Prochlorococcus marinus str. MIT 0917: one gene and its partner. The main gene of each other region encodes a partner of the protein of the gene in region 2 in a complex. Links are inferred from orthologs where the notes say so. Each region holds a gene or a part of one and is shown on either strand. Other genes may lie near its edges.

The links. The genes of interacting proteins can lie anywhere in the genome.
Region 1: the proteins of O5637_RS10620 (region 2) and accD are in contact, whole or in part, in a solved structure (PDB 8UXZ), measured with the Escherichia coli proteins. The link is inferred for Prochlorococcus marinus str. MIT 0917 from one-to-one orthologs.

Annotation. Positions count from the first base shown.
Region 1 is NZ_CP114784.1:196,738-199,644, forward strand. It holds accD (acetyl-CoA carboxylase, carboxyltransferase subunit beta), read right to left. Parts: upstream 1,943-2,907; coding sequence 1,058-1,942; downstream 1-1,057. Other genes in the region: O5637_RS01035 (Gfo/Idh/MocA family protein), read right to left, coding at 1-640; O5637_RS01040 (hypothetical protein), read right to left, coding at 662-1,021; O5637_RS01050 (prepilin peptidase), read right to left, coding at 2,003-2,482; O5637_RS01055 (phosphoribulokinase), read right to left, coding at 2,555-2,907.
Region 2 is NZ_CP114784.1:1,894,467-1,903,030, reverse strand. The notes cover bases 2,530-5,407. They hold O5637_RS10620 (acetyl-CoA carboxylase carboxyltransferase subunit alpha), read right to left. Parts: upstream 4,525-5,407; coding sequence 3,535-4,524; downstream 2,530-3,534. Other genes in these bases: O5637_RS10615 (long-chain acyl-[acyl-carrier-protein] reductase), read right to left, coding at 4,545-5,407; O5637_RS10625 (SDR family oxidoreductase), read right to left, coding at 2,801-3,508; O5637_RS10630 (phosphoribosylanthranilate isomerase), read left to right, coding at 2,530-2,770. Also shown: O5637_RS10640 (lipoate--protein ligase family protein), read left to right, coding at 51-800; O5637_RS10635 (site-2 protease family protein), read right to left, coding at 794-2,032; more of O5637_RS10630, read left to right, coding at 2,096-2,529; more of O5637_RS10615, read right to left, coding at 5,408-5,585; O5637_RS10610 (aldehyde oxygenase (deformylating)), read right to left, coding at 5,731-6,456; O5637_RS10605 (creatininase family protein), read right to left, coding at 6,552-7,328; O5637_RS10600 (S1 RNA-binding domain-containing protein), read left to right, coding at 7,511-8,564. UniProt on the Escherichia coli protein: Component of the acetyl coenzyme A carboxylase (ACC) complex. First, biotin carboxylase catalyzes the carboxylation of biotin on its carrier protein (BCCP) and then the CO(2) group is transferred by the carboxyltransferase to acetyl-CoA to form malonyl-CoA.

The DNA of each region.
Region 1 (2,907 bases), 1.7 Mb from region 2 along the record:
ATCTTTGTTTGATTGAAGTTGAATTTATTGCGCTTAATGAATGAGTTGGACCAATTAGCCAATGAATCATGTCAAAAGCATGGGTACCTAACGCGCCCAATACCCCTCCACCAGAATCTTCGTCTGAATACCAATTCCATGGTCTATCTGGATTAGCTCTGCTGCTCATTAGCCAATCTAGTTTTACAAAATAAGGTTCATCTAGTTTCTTCTCGTTAATTATTCGCTTTGCTTGCATGAACAGAGGAACAGCTCGATATTCGTAATCGACAGCTATTTTTAAATTTCTTTTTAGGGCATTTCTTTGAAGCTCTTTTACCTCTTCAGAGTTTAGGCAAGTTGGCTTTTCTAGTAAAAGATGTTTTCCTTCTTTTATTGCTTCTAGTGCAAGCTCGTATCTTGGAGCTGGTGGAGTAGCTATAATTATTCCATCTATTTTGGAATCAGTGACTAAATCCTCCCAGGTCTCGTAGGCATGAAGATTGTACTTATTGCAGGCTTCTTTGAGCCTTTCTGTTCGAGGATGCCACAACCCCACAAGCTCAATATTCTTATTAGATAATGTTGCAGGGATATGAACACTTTCACCGAAACCTAGTCCTGCAATTGCTATACGTAATGGTTGAACTGTATTGATCATTCTTTTAAATAATTGATGAGTTTAATCATTTTCGCAGCTATCTGAAATCACATCATCTAATAGTTTATCCCCATTTGGGTCTTCCCATTTTGCGGTTAAATTATTTTTACCATTAACTGAAATATCTTTGAATTTATTAGTCAAACAATTGATTTTCATTATGTAAATATTCTCCTCTATTTCATTTGAAGTACTTGAGTCGATTTTTATGTATTTCGTTGTTATTTCTATTATGTTTTTTTCTTTAATATCAATACTATCTTTATTTAAATATTGAATTCCTGATGGCGTTTTACTAACTTCAATCCAATTAATATTGGCCGCATATATTATGTTTGTCCTATTAAATAAAATAATTAATATTAGGACTAAGATATTCACAAGATAATCAAGTTTATTTTTAACCTTCGATTCGTTTTATGCATTAGTTTGTAACTTTACTTCTTGTGTCTTATGTAATCGAAGTATCTTTGCCAAAGTTTCTTTAAGTTCTGTCCTAGGGACAATGGTATCTACGAAACCATGATCTTGAAGATATTCAGCTGTTTGGAAATTATCAGGAAGTTTTTCTCTAAGTGTTTGTTCAATTACTCTTCTTCCTGCAAATCCAATAAGTGCTTTGGGTTCTGCAAGTATTAAATCTCCAAGCATGGCAAAACTAGCTGTAACGCCTCCAGTGGTGGGATGTGTAAGTAAAGGCATATAAAGTAACTGAGCATCTCTATGTCGCTCAAGCGCTCCTGAAATTTTTGCCATTTGCATAAGGCTTAACATTCCTTCTTGCATTCGAGCACCACCCGATGCGCAAACAATTAGCAATGGCAATTTCTCTTTGGTTGAGTGTTCGATAAGTCTTGTGATCTTCTCTCCTACAACAGATCCCATTGAGCCACCCATGAATCTGAAATCCATCACGGCTAATGCCATAGGAATAGAATTAACTTCGCATGTCCCTGTTAAAACTCCATCTTTTAGACCAGTGCTAGCTTGGCTTTCTCTGAGCCTATCTGCGTAAGCTCGTCGATCTTTAAAACCCAGAGGGTCAACTGGAGTTAAATGATTATTGATTGATTTGAATGTATTTGGATCAGTAATTATTCTTATTCTCTCTTCGCTATCTATTCGATTGTGATGCCCACAATTACTACAAACACTGCAATTGTCTATTAAATCTTTTCTATAAACTACTTGCCCACATTCTGGACATTTTTCCCATAGTCCATCACTTTCTTCAGATTCCTGAGTGACTTTGCCAACAAACTGGCCTTTCCTTCTATCAGCAAACCAGTCGAATAATGACACAGATTTTTTGTGATTGAATTTAATTTAATACCTTGAGTCCCTTTAAAGGGATTAGAACGCTTAAATCTTATCTATAATCCAAGAACAAAATATCCCAATCGATAGGAATGGTGCAAATGGATATTGTTGTAATGGTATAAATTTTTTAGTAAGTATTCCATGCAAACTATATATGGCTGAAAGTAAAAATGAAATGCATAATGATATAAGACTCAATTCAATTCCAAGCCATATAGTACTAAACGAAGAGAGTTTTATATCACCCATTCCTAATGAATTTATTCCAAAAATCTTATAACTTATATAACTTATAGAATACATTAGTGTAAAGATAATAACCATTGAAAAGGAATTATTGATTATTAAATCTATGATATCTTTTTTCTCATTTAATAATCCTATGCATAACAAATAAAGGACACCAGAGATGGCAAATAATATTAATTTCTTTTCACTTATTATCATGGTGTGTATATCTTCTATCGAAATGGAAGATATGAAATATAAAAGTATAAAAGTAAAGCATATATTAATAGACATGATTTATTAATTTTTTCTATTAAAAATATATTTAATTGGTTTGTATCTATCTATATAGATAGATAGATTTTATTATCCTGCAGCTTTTTTCTCTTCTATCATTTTATGAATAATTGGTGTAAGAATAAGTTCCATAGCAAATCCCATTTTTCCACCATTAACAACAATACTTGTAGGACTTGACATGAATGAATCGTGTATCATTCCTAATAAGTATTGGAAGTCAATCCCCCATTTTTCTCTTGAACCTTTTCTGAAATGGATAATTACAAAACTTTCGTCGGGTGTTGGAATATTTCTGCAAATAAATGGATTTGAAGTATCAATGGTCGGAACTCTCTGGAAGTTAATATCTGTACGACTAAATTGGGGACATATGTGATTAATGTAATCAGGCATTCTTCTTAGAATCGTATCAACAATCG
Region 2 (8,564 bases):
AAGGAGTATAAATAAACTGACGTTTTTATGATGAAAAACTAAAAATTAAAATGAACAATATAGAAGAAGTCCTTTATTTAAATCCTCTTGAATTAAGTGGGCCAGAGCAAATGGCAATTGATCTCTTCCTATTAGAGAAATCATTCACTTACCATAATTTTAATATGGCAATACGTTTTTACACATGGGATGGAGACTGGTTATCCATTGGAAAAAATCAAAAAGAACTGCCAAGGAAATGGATTGAACTTTTAAAAAATGAACAGTTAAAAATTGTAAGAAGACCTAGTGGAGGGAAAGCTGTTCTTCATAGCAGAGGACTCACTTACGCTCTTATATGGAAATATCCACCGAGAAATAAAAAAGAATCATATTTAAAGACAACGCAATGGCTAAAAGATGGTTTTAAAAAAGCTGGCGTAGATCTATTTTTTGGGAATCAACCTGTGAATATATCTAATAGTAATTGTTTTTCAACTTCAACACTAGCTGACTTGGTTGATGAAGATAAAAACAAGCATATTGGAAGTGCTCAGTACTGGAAAAAGGGGCACTTGCTTCAGCATGGAGAAATCTTAATGGAACCGTCAAAACAATTATGGAAAAAAGTTTTCAACGCAGATCCACCAAAGATAAAAAATGAAATCAAAGAGAAAGAGAAAGTGATAAATTTTCTTAAACAATCTATAGGCAAAACATGGCCCAACATAAAGTTATCTAATTATACATTAGATGAAAAAGATCAAGAGATAATAAAAAGTTTGGCTATAGATAAATTCAAAAAAATAAATCATTATTGATCCTTTTCTAAATCACTAGAAGCCATTGATTGGGCAATATTAAATAGATTTAATCCTATTGGATAAATATTATCTTTTCTTGCAATTTTAATTAATTGATCTGGAAGATTCAATCCTATTTTTTTTAGTACTGCTTTGCCTATATCTACTCTATCTAAAGTTCCAAGAGGAAGGCCAGAAACTGATAGGACCAGTAGTCTTCCATAATTTGTTTTTTCTATTTTTATTATTGCCTTCCATAATGATTCTTTGTCACTAATTGATGGCAATTCATTTATTGGGGAAGAAAACTCATAAAGAAATTTTTTATCCCAGTATTGAACAGAAATATTCTGTAAGATTTTTTCATTAACATAGCCGGTCCATCGCCCTTCTCTGCACAATAGAATCCATTCTTCATTCAAGATATTAGCTTTATTCAATGAACTATATTTAGATAAAACTTTCACAGGCAAATGATCCTCTAGAACCCTGTATGAACGACTACAAACTTGATTTACATGTAATTCAGATAATATCTTTTGTATTTGAATAATTTGGCTCTGTGATTTAGATGAAGAAAAAACAAATAAACCAATTATAGAAAAGCAAATTGCAATATATAAGTTGCCCCTAAATAAGTTTAATATACCAATAAAAATAGCTAGAAAAGAAATTAATCTTGCAGAAGCTATAGCTCCTTTAATCCCTGCTCTTTTACTCCCTGTAAAGTACCAAATTAAAGATTTTAATATTATGCCCCCATCAAGAGGAATTATCGGAAGCAAATTAAATACACCTATCAAAAGATTGAGACTACCAACCTGTTTAAATAAATTAGACAGAATGATATTTGATACTGATAAATTATTACTTAATAAAAGCATTAAGAAAGCCAATAAAAGACTAACAGCGGGACCTGAAATTGCGATTTTAAAACTTCCTTTTGATGTCGGACATTCATTTTCAAGATTTGCCATACCTCCAAGAAAAAAAAGTGTTATGTTTCTAACTTTTAGACCTTCTCCAATTGCCACAAAAGAATGAGCCAATTCATGCAATAAAACAGATATAAACAAAAGAGAAGAGGTCAAAGCACCAATCACCCATCCATTCCATACAGATGCTTGACCATCCAAAAGAGACTCGAACTGATCTCTGGCTGACAAAGTAAAATATAAGAAGACCAAAAACCAACTTGGATGGATTCTCAAAGGAATACCTCTGATTTTCATAACTTCCCAACTACCCAAGCTTAAATTCCTCCAATCTCTCAATAAAATCTATTTAAATCAATCCTAATAAAAGTTCTGGTAATGATCAGAAAATCCACTTCTAAAACGTCAACAGCAATAAAAATTTGTGGACTAACAAAGGCTTCACAAGCAAAATCTATAGCTCAATTAAAAATAAATGCTATTGGAGTTATTGGCGTTAAAAATTCACCTCGTTTTGTAGAAGAAGAAGAATGTATAAAAATTTTTAATGAAGTAGAAAAAGCTTCTTCAATTATTGAAAAAGTACTAGTAATAGCAAATGAAAAACTAGAGGAAGTCAAATGTATAAATAACAGATCAACCCCTCCATCAGTAATCCAATTACATGGGAATGAATCAGTTGATTATTGTCGTGAATTAAAGAATAAATTTCCAACAATAAAATTATGGAAAGCTTTCAGGTTAAAATCTATTCATGATTTAGAAAAAATAAGTCAATACGAGAAGAATATTGATGCTATTCTCATAGATGCCTGGGATAATAAATCACTTGGAGGGACTGGAAATAGAGTCCCAATAGACTTACTAATTAATAAAACTTTTAAAGCTCCTTGGATCTTAGCTGGTGGAATATCTGCTGAAATAATACCTGAAATTTTTTCTAAGCTTAGACCTGATGGAGTTGATGCCTCTAGTCGACTAGAGATATCTCCAGGTATTAAAGATATCAATAAAGTTGAATCTCTTGTACGCGAAATAAGAGAGCAAAATTAATCAAGGATATAATTTATAATTTCTCTAAGCTTAAAGTGCCCCTGCAGAAGGCATCAGAGTTACATCCTCGATAATTTGATTAATCGGTTGACTAGCAAGATGTAACAGTTCAAATGCAACTTGATCAACTGATAGCATCGAATCTCTATCAAATTGCATACCAACAGAGTCAGAATCCCAAAGAGATGAATTTACAGATCCAAGAGTAAGTGTGCATGCTCGTATTAAATTCTTACGTTCTTCTTCTGCCAAACATTTTGTAAAACTTGCTAAAGCTGCTTTGGAAACACAATAGGCACCCCATTGTGGAAAAACATTTCGAGAAGCATGACTACTAACGTTTATAACTAATCCCCCTTTTTTTCTCATGAAAGGAACTACATCGGAGCAAACCTGGAAGATACTGGTGAGATTCATTTGAATAATCCATTCCCATTTTTCAAGTGGCATGGATAAAAGATCTCCAGTCCAAGCAACTCCAGCATTATTTATTAGAACTGAGGGAATCAAGCCATTATTCATTAATTCAGCTATTCCCTTAGATATATTTTTAGGATTACTAAGATCAATGGATTTGTAGAAGACCTTAATTTTATTGTTTTCAATTTCTTCGACAATTTTTTCTAGGTCATCTTCAGATCTAGCTAGAAGTAGCAAATCCCATCCAGAATTAGCAAAAGCCTTAGCAGTTGCTTTCCCAATTCCTCTTGAGGCGCCTGTGATTAATACTGTTGACAAAAAAGTTAGAAGCAAACATTAAAACTTTAAACTGAAATTTCGCTTTCGATAGACTGAGATTCCAAATACTTTCCCATTTTTCTAAATTTGGAATATCTATTATCTCTCAATTCATTAGGTGATAAAGCCAATAATTCGGATAAATGCTTCTCAAGAGCATTTTTTAAAGTTTCTCCAGCCTGAAGCGGGGCCCAATTATTCCCCCCAGAAGGCTCTTTTAAAACCTCGTCAACAATTCCTAATTTCATAAGGTCAGGTCCAGTAATTTTTAATGATGATGCTGCTTCTGGAGCCTTGCCAGCATCCCTCCATAAAATCGAAGCGCACGCTTCAGGGCTTGCGACTGTGTAAACACTATGTTCAAACATTAGCAACCTGTCTGCGACACCTATCCCCAAAGCACCTCCAGAACCACCTTCGCCAATTACAGTTGCAATTATGGGAACTTTAAGCCTAAACATTTCACGCAAATTCACCGCAATTGCCTCTCCCTGGCCTTGTTCTTCTGCTATGAGGCCCGCATAAGCTCCAGGAGTATCTATAAAAGAGATTATTGGTAAACTAAAGCGATCAGCATGATCCATTAACCTCAAAGCCTTTCTATACCCTCCTGGCTTTGCCATGCCAAAGTTTCTAGCAACATTCTCTTTTGTATCTCTACCTTTTTGTTGTCCAATTAAAAGGACAGATTTTTGACCTATTCTCGCTAACCCTCCTATGAGAGCTTGATCATCAGTTCCGTTCCTGTCGCCGTGTAACTCAACCCAATCGTCACAAAACATCTGTATGTAATCAAGTGTGCTAGGTCTTTGAGGGTGTCTAGCTACTTGAATCTTTTGAGCTGGTGTGAGTGCATTAAATATTTCTTCTCGCCTTCTTGCTGCAAGTGTCTCTAATTGAAGAAGTTGCTGACTTACATCAACCTCTGAATCTCTTGCTAATTCTCTGATTTGATCAATCTGATTCTCTAACTCAACAAGAGGTTTTTCAAATTCGAGAAGAAAACGTCTAGCCATAATTAAAAGTAACCAAATATTCAGACAGTTAATGTCTGAATATTTGATTTCAAACCAACAGCAGAAAATCCATGCTTTTCAGAAGCTTGGCCAATGAAATCCATCTTCTCCAAAGTAATATTATTCCTCCCCCAACTGAAATTGGTATGACAATTCTCGAACTCAAGAAGCATTGCCTCAGCGAAACACGCAAACATTTCTCTTTTAGGATTTTCCATCTCAGCGAGCTCCATCATGCTCCAACCAATATCTTTGAAAAATTGAACTATTCCACCCTTTAATACATGAATACCAGGTCCTGAAAACTTCTCTCCTAAATTTTTAGGATATCCACCATCAATCATTAAACAGGGTCTTTTAATTTTAGATGGGTCAATTTCTAAGGTTTTTGGCATGCTTGCAACCCAAATCACAATATCTGCTTCAGGTAAAGCCTGATCCAAGGTAAGAATTTCACCCCCGCCAAGTTGAGACTGGAGTTCAACTAAAGGCTTTTGCTGTCTAGCAACTAAAAGAAGTTCAGAAACACCCGTTCTATTGGTAAGCCACCTACAAACAGCACTACCAATATCACCAGTAGCCCCAACAACAGCTACTTTTGATTTACTCAAATCAATTCCTATTCGAGGTGCATTTTGCTCTAACTGTCTACAAATCACCCAAGCCGTATGAGTATTGCCAGTAGTAAATCTTTGCCAATCAAGAGTAGTATTTCTAACTTGTTGATTTTGAAGCAAATTAAAATTCTCAAAAATTATTGATGTAAATCCACCTAGAGCGGTGATGTTGATCCCTTTTTTTTGAGCCAACTCCATTGCATTCAAAACTTTTCTTCTTGCAGTTTTGAAGCGACCTAGCATCTCAGGGACAAAACATGAGTCTATATATGCTCCCTCAATAGTCTTTCCAATCGCACTTACGACTTTTACATGTTCTACCAACTGAGGAGGTGCAGTACACCATACGTCCAAATCACCTTCAGCAATATGGTCATACCCCAAGCCCAATGCCTTGCGCTTGGCATCTTCAAAACTTGTTGAATGTCCAATTAGCCCAAACATTTTGCACCAAGAAAGATCAAAATTGAAACTAAATATTTATCCAAGTTTGAAGGTTAGACCACCAAGGTCACAAAAAAAAGAATTCCTCAAGAACTTAAAGTTCTTGAGGAATGGATCCAAACAGAAAAATGTAAATTGAAAATCCTTAAATCACTGCAGCAAGAGCCATTCTTGCGATTTCTCTATTATCTAAACCTATTTCTAAAAGGGAATCTTGATACGCAATCATAAATTCTTCCATCAACTCTTCCTTATCCATATGAAGAACTTCCGCGTCATTTGATACTTCATCAAGCATTGATTTTATTAAAGGCAAATTTTCTTTATTAGCCTTCATTAGATCTTTTTTGACTGATTCAAGATTTGCCTTAAGCCATTCTTGACCATAATTCAAATGTAAATATTCATCTTGAACAACACCTTCTGTAATTCTTTTTGCAAAAGGATCAGCTACACGTATGTAAACGTGATAAGCAGATATTGCGAAAGATTCAATCAAAATACATTGAATTAGAAGGCAAGTAGTTGTATTGCCAGCATTAAAAGCCTCTATAAAATTATTGTGGAGTTTTGAGAAGAAGGTTTTTGCAAAAGGCATATCAGGTTTTACGGCAAGATTTCTTCCGCACGCACAAAACCCATTCATATGTTTTTTTTCCATCTTTCCAAGCCTAACCAGCTCATCAGCGTGTTCAGGAATCAACTTGGCGAGATCAAGAAAATTTGAATAAGCTTCTTGCTCACCTTCGATTACAACTGCATTAATTCTGCTATATGCATCTTTGTAAGATTCAGAGGTGAAATCAGGAAGAGAGTCAGAAACCAACCCTTCTTTTTCTACGGTTAAATTGTTGGATGCAAAAGCTTGCATAGATCTATTAGAAATTTGTCAATCTGAGTGATCTTACAGAATTAAAAGCAAAATGGTAGTTCAGTTACCACAACTTAACTGCTAGAAACAGGTCTTCAAGACATGACTGGAGGCCAATCACTGTCCAAAAGGCTTGCGAATAGGGACTTCCAATGATCTATTAGGGCATTTTCCAAAGCGGCACCCAATGCAGAATTTGAAGAACTTGCATCGCCAATAATTCCAGAAGAGCTCAAATCTTCAGTAAGCCATGCACATGGAGAGGCGCCCTCTAGGCTCCAACCCTTTGGAATATTAACTTTTTCTTGATCTACATCCTTTTTCTGTAAGTAAGAATCATTTCGTACCAAATCTCCAGCCATATGCAACATAAGACTTGTTTCCGCTAGTGCCGCATGAAGACCTTCTTCTACCTCCTTTTCCGGTAGAAGTTGATCTAATCCTGGGACACCACTCCAAAGGAAACAAGGCAATACAGCTAGTGAAGGGCATTGAATTCTCAATTGTCTTGAAACCGCTTGTAGCAGACCAATTTGCCCGCCATGAGCGTTAAAAAAAACTAATCTATTGAACCCCATAGAAGCTATTTGCTGGCCAACATCAGTAACCATTGAAAGCAAAACATCAGCTGATAAGGACAAAGTTCCTGGAAAAGCTTGATGCTCAGGAGAAAAACCAATGGATTGAGATGGCATCATCCATATCGGCAAATTTTCAGGCAACGCTTGAAGAGTCTTGATTAAAATATTTTCAGCAAAAAAAGTATCAGTAATTAAAGGTAAATGAGGTCCATGTTGTTCACATGCACCAAAGGGCCAAACCAATGTAGACCCCTTCTCTGAAGCGGCTTTAGAAGCCTCAGGCCAGGTCAAATGCTCAAATCGACGAGTTTGAAAAATGATAGAAATCTCCTAATAATTAAAAAACAACTTACCCTTGACTGTAAGAATGTTTCACTTACTACGAAGGGTATTATGGCCGGGTCAGATCCTCAGCCTAAAAAAGCGACTCCCCAAGGCCGGCAATAAATGCACCGCGCAAACCATTGCAGGTTATGCATATCAGTAGAAAGACTGAGGAAGAATTAATTAATGAAGGATCATCTGATAAAGAATTATCTGAACAAACTAAAGATAAAAGATTTGATGAAAAAGTTCTAGCTAAAAAAGAAATTTCTAAATTAAATAAGGCACCTGAACAGCAAAAGTTAATACAGGAAGACTCTAGCGATAGTTTCCAGGCAACCACAATGGAAGATCTTCTTAGATCTGAAAAAAATTCTGACTATAAAAAAAATATTGAAGATTTTGATGATCAAAATGTTTTTAATCAAAAAAGTAGAACCGTTGATGAATTTGATTTTGATGAAGACGAATTCTTAGCAGCCTTAGAAGAAAATCAACCAATCGGGACAACAGGAGAAATTGCAAAAGGTTCAGTTATAGCAGTTGAAAGTGATGGTATTTATGTAGATATAGGTGGAAAAGCTCCTGGATTTATGCCGAAAAATGAATGCGGTCTAGGTGTAATTACAAATTTAAAAGAGCGCTTCCCAAAAGGATTAACAGTCGAAGTTCTTGTCACCAGAGAACAAAATGCAGATGGGATGGTAACAATCAGTTGTAGGGCATTAGAACTAAGAAAAAGTTGGAACAAAGTTCAAAATCTTGCAAAAGAAGGAAAAGTTATTCGAGTTAAGGTAAATGGCTTTAACCGTGGTGGTGTTACTTGCGACTTCGAAGGTTTAAGAGGTTTTATTCCTAGATCTCAACTTGAAGATGGAGAGAATCATCAATCTCTTGTTTCAAAGACAATTAATACTGCTTTTTTAGAGGTAAATCCAGAAAGAAGAAAACTTGTACTATCCGAAAAGAAAGCTGCAATTGCTTCAAGATTTTCCGAATTAGAGATTGGACAATTAATCGAGGGTGAAATCTTAACCATAAAACCTTATGGTTTTTTTGTTGATTTGAAGGGCGTCAGTGGTTTGTTGCATCATTCAATGGTAACCAATGGAAGCATGAGAAGCCTTAGAGAAGTTTTTCAAACAGGCGAATCCATCAAGGCTTTAGTAACTGATTTAGATCCTTCCCGGGGACGAATCGGAT